2 regions of the Mesorhizobium sp. B2-8-5 genome follow, and region 2 is predicted to be linked to the other one. Evidence: riboswitches for the same ligand, from Rfam matches in the RefSeq annotation. Region 2 holds a riboswitch; the other holds the start of a gene.
What was found. A riboswitch is a leader RNA that binds a small molecule or an ion and turns the genes downstream of it on or off. The one in region 2 is predicted to bind cobalamin.
Positions count from the first base shown of each region.

Region 1: it holds a riboswitch for cobalamin, as region 2 does, so the genes downstream of both, bluB (5,6-dimethylbenzimidazole synthase) here and FJ430_RS16450 (DUF1636 family protein) in region 2, are expected to answer to the same signal.

Region 1 is NZ_CP083951.1:5,667,386-5,671,804, reverse strand. It holds gene FJ430_RS28090 (TetR/AcrR family transcriptional regulator) at 1-393, shown strand, start outside; gene FJ430_RS28085 (hypothetical protein) at 612-1,595, shown strand; gene bluB (5,6-dimethylbenzimidazole synthase) at 1,699-2,430, opposite strand; cobalamin riboswitch at 2,473-2,650, opposite strand; gene FJ430_RS28075 (histone deacetylase family protein) at 2,765-3,691, shown strand; gene FJ430_RS28070 (exodeoxyribonuclease VII small subunit) at 3,695-3,946, shown strand; gene FJ430_RS28065 (DUF2277 domain-containing protein) at 4,004-4,270, shown strand; gene FJ430_RS28060 (pirin family protein) at 4,280-4,419, shown strand, end outside.
Region 2 is NZ_CP083951.1:3,401,012-3,405,430, reverse strand. It holds gene FJ430_RS16465 (NuoB/complex I 20 kDa subunit family protein) at 1-552, opposite strand, end outside; gene FJ430_RS16460 (NADH-quinone oxidoreductase subunit A) at 543-908, opposite strand; gene FJ430_RS16455 (winged helix-turn-helix domain-containing protein) at 1,242-2,441, shown strand; cobalamin riboswitch at 2,471-2,674, shown strand; gene FJ430_RS16450 (DUF1636 family protein) at 2,714-3,139, shown strand; gene cobW (cobalamin biosynthesis protein CobW) at 3,142-4,179, shown strand; gene FJ430_RS16440 (cobaltochelatase subunit CobN) at 4,198-4,419, shown strand, end outside.

The DNA.
Region 1 (4,419 bases), 2.3 Mb from region 2:
CGGGTGAACGAGGCGGCTTCGAAGGCGCCGACCCGCTGGCAGCATTTCGTCGATGAATGCACCAGCTATATCGAAATGGCGCTGGAGCCGGAAATCCAGCGCATCATGTTCCGCGACGGTCCGGCGGTGCTCGGCGACCCGGCGCAGTGGCCGAATGCCAGCGCTTGCATCGCCTCGATGACCGACCATCTGACGAAGCTGCAGGACGAGGGGGTGGTCGTTCCAGAGCTTGATCCCGAGACGACCTCACGGCTGATCAATGGCGCCAGCAGCCAGGCCGCGCAGCGCATCGCCAATTCGAAGGATCCCGAAGCGACGTCGAAGAAGGCGATCGCGGCGTTCAAGCAACTGCTCGAAGGCTTGCGCAAGAGGGTTGACGGCACGCTTGGGTAACCAAGCCACCGGGTTGTGCACCGCTTTCCGGCCGACGCAACCCCGCCGCGATTGACAATCAATGGGGCGAGCGCATCCTCCACCGCCAACTCTTACAGCGCCGCGCGTTCTTTGAACGCGCAAAGGACGCTGTAAAAACTTTGATTCAGCGCATGACTCTTCTCCGAAAATCCATTCCGATTTTCGGGATCATGCGCGGGGGTGTGGAGAGTCGGGGCATGTGGGACTTCAGCATCGCCAGGTCGGTGTCCATCATGATGCGGACATGGCCGTTCATCGTCTTTCGCATGATCGTCTATTTCGGCATCACGGTTGCCTACATCATGGCGACTGGGACGGGGGCCAGCGTCGGCTACGGCGTCGGCCACATCTCGACCGATCCCGACGGGCCGATGTCCTTCGCGCTCTGGGGCGGCGTGGTCGGCTTCGGCGTCGTGTCGATCGCCGTCTACTGGATCCGCGAATACATCCTCTACGTGCTGAAGGCGGGCCATATCGCCGTCATGGTGCATCTGATCGACGGCCACGATGTCCCTGACGGCCAGAACCAGATCGCCTATGCCAAGGAAGTGGTCACCCAGCGTTTCGCCGAGGCCAACATCCTTTTCGTCGTCGACCAACTGGTCAAGGGCGCCATCCGCGCCATCACCGGCCTGATCGGCGGCATAGCCGCCTTCCTGCCGATCCCGGGCCTGAGCGGCATCGTCAGCTTCATCAACACCATCATCCGTATCTCGCTGACCTATGTCGACGAGATCATCCTCGGCTACAACATCCGCATCAATTCGAACTCGCCCTTCGAGACGGCCAGGCAAGGCGTCGTCCTCTACGCCCAGAACGGCAAGCACATGGTCAAGAACGCCGTCTGGCTGGCGGCGATCATGTGGGGCGTGTCCTTCGTCATCTTCCTGTTGATGCTGGCGCCCGCCGCGGCGATCCTCTGGGTCATGCCGGGTCAGCTTGCCGGCTGGGCTTTCGTGCTGGCCATCGTCTTTGCCTGGGCCTTCAAGGCGGCCTTCATCGAGCCCTTCGCCATTGCATCGCTGATGCAGGTCTATTTCGAAGCCATCGAGGGCCAGGTGCCCAATCCCGAATGGGACCACCGGCTGGCCGAGGCCTCGTCCAAGTTCAGGGAACTGCGCGACAAGGCGCTGGGCTCCTTCGGCGGCGGCTCGCGCTGGGATACGCCCCGGGCCGCTTGATCAGGATTTCGAAGGACCGCCTAAAGCGCGTCGCGTCGAAACGGATTCACGCGACGCGCTTTTAGGTCGTTGCTTGATGCATGTCGTTGTCGCAAAACCGAGGTCACTTTTGCGCGACATGCATTAGCCTTGCGATCGCCGATTTGAGCGGCGCCTCGCCGGCGCCGCGGAAAGTCTCGCTCATCACCAACTCCGGCAGCGGCAGGCGCTTGCCCCAGCCATGGGCCTCGAGATCGGGCTTCGGCGCGAAGGCTGAGACGCGGCCCACGCAGAGATAGGCGATCGGCGTGACATGTTCGGGGATTGCGAGAAGCCGCCTCAGCGCTTCGATCTCGATGATGCTTACCCAGCCGACGCCGACACCTTCGGCACGCGCCGCCAGCCAGAAATTCTGCACCGCGCAGACGGTGCTGTAGAGATCCATCTCCGGATTATGCCAACGCCCGAGCGGCGAGTCCTTCGACCGCTGCCGGTCGCAGGTGATGCACAGATTGAGCGCGCTTTCGCAGATGCCCTCGAGCTTCAGCTTGCGGTAAAGCGCCTGCCGTTCCGCCTCGATCGCCGGCAGCTCCTGCTCGCGCGCGGCGAGGAACAGGTCGCGCACCTGCTGACGCCTGCCTGGATCGCGGATGACGATGAAGTTCCACGGCTGCATGTAGCCGACCGACGGCGCATGATGCGCGGCGGTGATGAGCCGCGCCAACACGCTGTCATCGAGGTCGTCGGGGACAAAATGGCTGCGCACGTCACGCCTGGTGAACATCGCCCGATAGACCGCGTCGCGCGCCAATTGGTCAAAGTCGTCGCCGCTCGCGGCGATCGCTGCTGCCGTCATCGCTTTTCCCCTTGCGACAAGCAGTCCCCCGCCTGACCAAGCGGAAAACCATGTCTGCCGGGCCGGTCTTCTGGCTCGGGATCCTCCCGCATCCGGCGCCTTCCCGTCATCGACAGTGGCTTTGCCGGCGCGGTCCCCCTCACAGCGTTGGGCACGCCACGGAGTTCAACCGTGTTCCCGATTCTCCCGCGTCGCGGGCACCAGGCAGCGAAGAACCTTACCGCGAAGCTTGCGCCGCGCCAATGGCGCCAGCGACACGGGCTGGCGCAATTTTCCCCAGCCATTCGGCTTTCAAACATGGTCATCCGCGCCGCCGGTGCCTAGATTAGGCGCCATGGCCACCCGTCTCTACACGCACCCGATCTTTCTGGAACACCTCACGCCGCCCGGCCATCCCGAGCGGCCCGACCGCCTGCGCGCCATCGAACGCGTGCTCGACGACGAGGCTTTTTCGGCGCTCGACCGCGTCAAGGCGCCCGAAGGCGATGAGAAAACGATCCTCTATGCGCATCCCGAGGATTTCGTCGAGCGCGTGCGCGCGGCGATCCCTGAGAACGGCATCGTCTCGATCGACGCCGATACCAGCGCCAGCCCGAAAAGCTGGCAGGCCGTGGTGACGGCGATCGGCGGCGCCAACGCGGCGGTAGACGACGTCTTCGAGGGCCGTGCCGCCAACGTCTTCGTCGCCGCCCGTCCGCCGGGTCACCACGCCGAAAAGACCACCGCGATGGGCTTCTGCCTGTTCAACACGGCCGCGATCGCCGCCCGCTACGCGCAGAAGAAGCATCAGGCCGAGCGCGTCGCCATCGTCGACTGGGACGTCCACCACGGCAACGGCACACAGGACATTTTTTGGGACGACCCGTCGGTTCTCTATTGCTCGACGCACCAGATGCCGCTTTATCCCGGTACCGGAGCGAAAAGTGAAACCGGCGCCGGCAATATCATCAACGCGCCGCTCGCGCCGCAGACCGGCAGCGACCTGTTCCGCGACGCCTTCCTGTCGCGCGTGCTGCCCTCCATCGATGCGTTTGCGCCGGACCTGATCATCATTTCAGCCGGCTTCGACGCGCACCACCGCGATCCGCTGGCCGAGATCAACCTGACCGAGGACGATTTCGACTGGGCGACCGGGCAATTGATGGAGCGCGCCGGACGCCACAGCTCCAACAGGCTCGTCAGCTTGCTGGAAGGCGGCTACGATCTGCAGGGACTGGCATTTTCAGTCGCCGCCCATGTCGGGCGGCTGATGAAGGGATAGGGTATGGCATTGGAAGACAATGAGGACGTCAAGGCGATGAGCTTCGAACAGGCGCTAGACGCTCTGGAGAAGATCGTCGATGATCTTGAGCGCGGCGACGTCCCGCTCGACCAGTCGATCAAGATCTATGAGCGCGGCGAAGCGCTGAAGGCGCATTGTGACCGGCTGCTGAAAGCGGCCGAGGACAAGGTCGAGAAGATCAGGCTGTCGCGCGACGGCAAGCCGGTAGGAACGGAGCCGCTCGACGCAGAGTAACGACGCAGAGTAATTTGGACGACGGTGGGCAAAGAAAGCAGGTAAGGAGTTCAAGCTATGTGCCGCAACATCAAGACCCTGGCCAATTTCGAGCCGCCGGCGACCAATGACGAAGTGCATGACGCAGCGCTGCAATTCGTGCGCAAGCTGAGCGGCTCGACCAAGCCCTCCAAGCGCAACGAACATGCCTTCCACCATGCGGTCGAGGCGATCACAGCTGTCGCGCGCGAATTGATCGATTCGCTCGAAACCAACCAGGAACCGCGCAACCGCGAGGAAGAAGCTGCCAAGGCGAAGGCCAGGTCGGCGCTGCGTTTCGCCTGAGGATCCGACATGAGCTTCTTTCCGGGAAACGATCCTGAACCGGGCGATGCCTTCGCCTGCGACCAGATCGAGCTGATGGTCGTCCCCAACGCCAAGGACATTGGCGGCTTCGAGGTGCGCCGCGCCCTGCCGACGGCGAAGCGCCGTCT
Region 2 (4,419 bases):
CTTCTTCTGCAGAAGGAGAATGCCGTAGAGCAGCGCTTCCGCGCTCGGCGGGCAGCCGGGCACATAGATGTCGACCGGCACGACGCGGTCGCAGCCGCGCACCACCGAATAGGAATAGTGGTAATAGCCGCCGCCATTGGCGCAGGAGCCCATCGAGATGACGTAGCGCGGCTCCGGCATCTGGTCGTAGACCTTGCGCAGCGCCGGGGCCATCTTGTTGGTCAGCGTGCCGGCGACGATCATGATGTCGGACTGGCGCGGCGACGCGCGCGGCGCGACGCCGAAGCGCTCCGAGTCATAGCGCGGCATCGAGGTGTGGATCATCTCGACCGCGCAGCACGCGAGGCCGAAGGTCATGAACATCAGCGAGCCGCTGCGCGCCCAGGTGATCAGCGCTTCGGTCGAGGTGACAAGGAAACCCTTGTCGGCCAGTTCATTGTTGATTTCGAGGAAGAAGGGATCGTCCTCCCCCACCGGCCTGCCGGTGTTGGGGTCGATGATGCCCTTGGGCTTCGGCGCGACGAGGGTGCCTGAACTGTCGTTCAATCCCATTCCAGCGCTCCTTTTTTCCATTCATAGGCAAAGCCGATGGTCAGCACCGCCAGGAACACCATCATCGACCAGAAGCCGAGCATGCCGACCTTGGAGAAGGAGACCGCCCACGGGAACAGGAAGGCGACTTCGAGATCGAAGATGATGAACAGGATCGACACCAGGTAGAAGCGGATGTCGAATTTCATACGGGCGTCGTCAAACGAGTTGAAGCCGCATTCATAGGCGGAAAGCTTTTCCGGGTCGGGATTGCGGTAGGCCACCAGGAACGGCGCTATGAGCAGCGCAAGGCCGACGACCAGCGCCACGGCGATGAACAGGACGATCGGCAGATATGAACTCAGGAGTGCGCTCATGCGGCGGCTTTCCTTAGGCGGGCAGTTCACTTTGATTACAGCAACGAACTCTAATGCGGAAGCGTGACAGTTTAACCGCTGAACCGTTTTAAGGGGCCCATGCTGCAACGCGGCGAGGGTTAGCGCAGCGGTTTCGGTGACGCAAGTCAAACCTTGTTCAATTCGCGACCCTGGACGCCTTATCGGAAGAAACTGGTCCGATCCGCTCCTGTTTGATTTCCTTCGCTTTTTACTCCACTTTTCTCTCCTGACATATCTCCCGCCATTTGCCTGCTAGCATCGCCGGAATCACCGGCTAAAAATCCGGCAAATGATCAGCGCAAGGGCGCCTTGATGAAGGACAAGATTTCGCTGGCCATGGCGAGGCGCATTGCGCTCGGAGCACAGGGGTTCAACGACCCTAGGCCCGGCGGCGTTCCGGATCGCCGCCACCTTGCGCGCGTGCTTTCACGAACCGGCCTGTTGCAGATCGATTCCGTCAGCGCTGTGGTGCGTGCTCATTATATGCCGCTCTATTCTCGCCTCGGCCCCTACCCGCTTGCGCTGCTCGACAACGCCGCGGTCACCCGCAAGCGCGCGGTCTTTGAGTATTGGGCGCATGAGGCGTCGTTCCTGCCTGTCGAAACCTACCCTTTGATGCGCTGGCGCATGCTGCGCGCCGAGCAGGGCGACGAGATGTATCTCGGCCTGGCGAAATGGGGCCGGGAGCGTAAGGCGATGATCGACGAGATCTATGCGCAGGTCGCCGAACGCGGCCCGATCGCCGCGTCCGACATCGAAGGCCACAAGGGCAATGGCGGCTGGTGGGGCTGGAGCGAGGCCAAGCACGCTTTTGAATGGCTGTTCTGGGCCGGACGCATCACCACCGCCTACCGGCGCGGCTTCGAACGCTATTACGACCTGCCCGAGCGCGTTTTGCCGCAGGCCGTACTCGACCTGCCGGTACCCTCGGTCGAGGACGCGCATCGCGAATTGCTGCGCATCTCGGCCCGCGCCCATGGCATCGCCACCTATGGCGACCTTCGCGACTATTTTCGTCTCGCGCCGGGCGATACGAAAGACCGCATCGAGGAACTGGTCGAAGCGGGCGAACTGCTGCCTGTGAAGGTCGAGAGCTGGGACAAGACCGCCTATCTCCACAAGGACGCCCGCTTTCCACGCCGGATAGAGGCCCGCGCCCTGCTCGCCCCCTTCGATCCCGTCGTCTTCGAGCGCACCCGGACGGAAAAACTCTTCGGCTTCCGCTACCGCATCGAGATCTACACGCCGGCCGAAAAGCGCCAATACGGCTACTACGTGCTGCCCTTCCTGCTTGGCGACCGCATCGTCGCCCGTGTCGATCTGCGAGCCGATCGGCCGGCGAGCGTGCTGCGCGTCCATGCCGCCTTTGCAGAGGCCGGCGCCCCCGCCGAAACGGCGGCCCAACTCTTCGACGAACTGCAGCAAATGCAGGGCTGGCTCGGCCTGGGAGCGATCGAAGTGACGCCGGCCGGCGACCTCGGGCCGGCGCTGGCCGACATCGCGGTGTCGTAGCCGTGCGTTGACAGGCACCCGGCCGTAAGCCTAAATCCGCCGCAGACGGTCTTCTCCCGGCAAAGGGAGGAGCCAAGAGGGAATGCGGTGCGGGCCAACGCCCAAATCCGCGGCTGTCCCCGCAACTGTAAGCGACGAGCCCCGGCCGAAAACCACTGGGATGTTCCCGGGAAGGCGGCCTTCAAGGCGACGACTCGCGAGCCAGGAGACCTGCCGTCTGAAACTTTAAGTATCCGAATGCCCGGCGGGTTTTCCGGGCAAGGAGCCTGGTTTTGGATCGTAACGGCAGTTTCCCGGCAAACAGTGCGGATATTTCGTCCGAGCCCGACGCGCTGGCCGGCGTGACCGTCATCGTCTGCTCCTCTTGCCGCGACGAAACCGGCTCGGACGGCCATCCGCGTGCCGGCGCGCTGCTCGCCGAGGACACGCGCCGGGCTGCCTCCGGCGAAAACATCAACATCCGCACCGTCGAATGCCTCGGCAATTGCAAGCGCCGGCTGAGCGCCGCGCTGCTGCGCGACGGCTGCTGGAGCTATGTCTTCGGCGATCTGACCCCGACCAGCGGCGCCGACCTCATCACCGGCGCAAAGCTCTTCGCCATCTCGACCGACGGCCTGGTCCCCTGGCGCGGCCGGCCCGACTCTCTCAAGCGCGGCCTGGTTGCCCGCATTCCTCCCCTCGACATGCTGAAGGACTGACCATGAACGCTTCCGTTTCTCGTGTTCCCTGCACCGTCGTCACCGGCTTCCTCGGCGCCGGCAAGACGACGCTGATCCGCAACCTGCTCGAGAACGCCAAGGGCAAGCGGCTGGCGATCATCGTCAACGAGTTCGGTGATGTCGGCATCGACGGCGAGATACTGAAAGGCTGCGGCGTCGACACATGCCCGGAGGAAAACATCGTCGAGCTCGCCAATGGCTGCATCTGCTGCACCGTGGCCGACGATTTCGTGCCGGCGCTCGACCAGATCCTGTCGCTCAACCCCAAGGTCGACCACATCCTGATCGAGACCTCCGGCCTCGCTCTGCCGAAGCCGCTAGTCCAGGCCTTCCAGTGGCCGACGGTCAAGAGCCGCGTCACGGTCGACGGGGTCGTCGCCGTTGTTGATGGCCCGGCGCTGGCCGACGGCCGCGTCGCTTCCGACATGGATGCCCTGCAGGCCCAGCGCGCCGCGGACGTGACGCTCGACCATGACGATCCGGTCGAAGAGGTATTCGAGGACCAGATTGCCTGCGCCGACCTGATCATCCTGTCGAAGAGCGACCTGATGGATGCGGCCGGATCGCAGCGCGCCAACGCCGTCATCGGCAAGCACGTCGCGCGCGCCGTGAAGATCGTTCCGACCGCGCAAGGCAAGGTCGACCCGTCGGTGCTGCTCGGCCTCGGGCTCGCCGTCGAGGACGACATCGAGAACCGCAAGACCCACCACGACGACGAGCTCGACCATGAGCATGACGATTTCGATTCCTTCGTCATCGACGTCCCGTCGGTCGCCAATCCCGATGAGTTGGCCAAGCGCGTCGCCCTTGCCGCCGAGCAGGAAAACGTGCTGCGCGTCAAAGGCTTCGTCGAGGTTGGTGGCAAGCCGATGCGTCTCTTGCTCCAGGCCGTTGGCCCGCGCGTCAACCACTACTACGACCGCGCCTGGACGGCGGATGACGATCGCCGCTCGCGGCTGGTCGTCATCGGCCTCAAGGGGCTGAACCGCCCGGCGATCGAGCGTATCCTCGCCGGCTGAGGCTAAGACCAAAAAGCGATGCATATTCTCACCACGACATCCGCTTCGCTCGACGATCTCGCCGAGCCGGTCGACCTCAGGCAGACGCCTGCGGATGTGGTGGCCCTGTCCTTCACCGACAGCGACCTCGCCGGTCTGGCCGCCGCCTGGAAGGCGGATGCGGAGCGGCTACCCTCGATGCGGCTGGCGGCCCTTCGCGACCTTCGCCATCCGATGTCGGTGGACCTGTGGATCGACAGC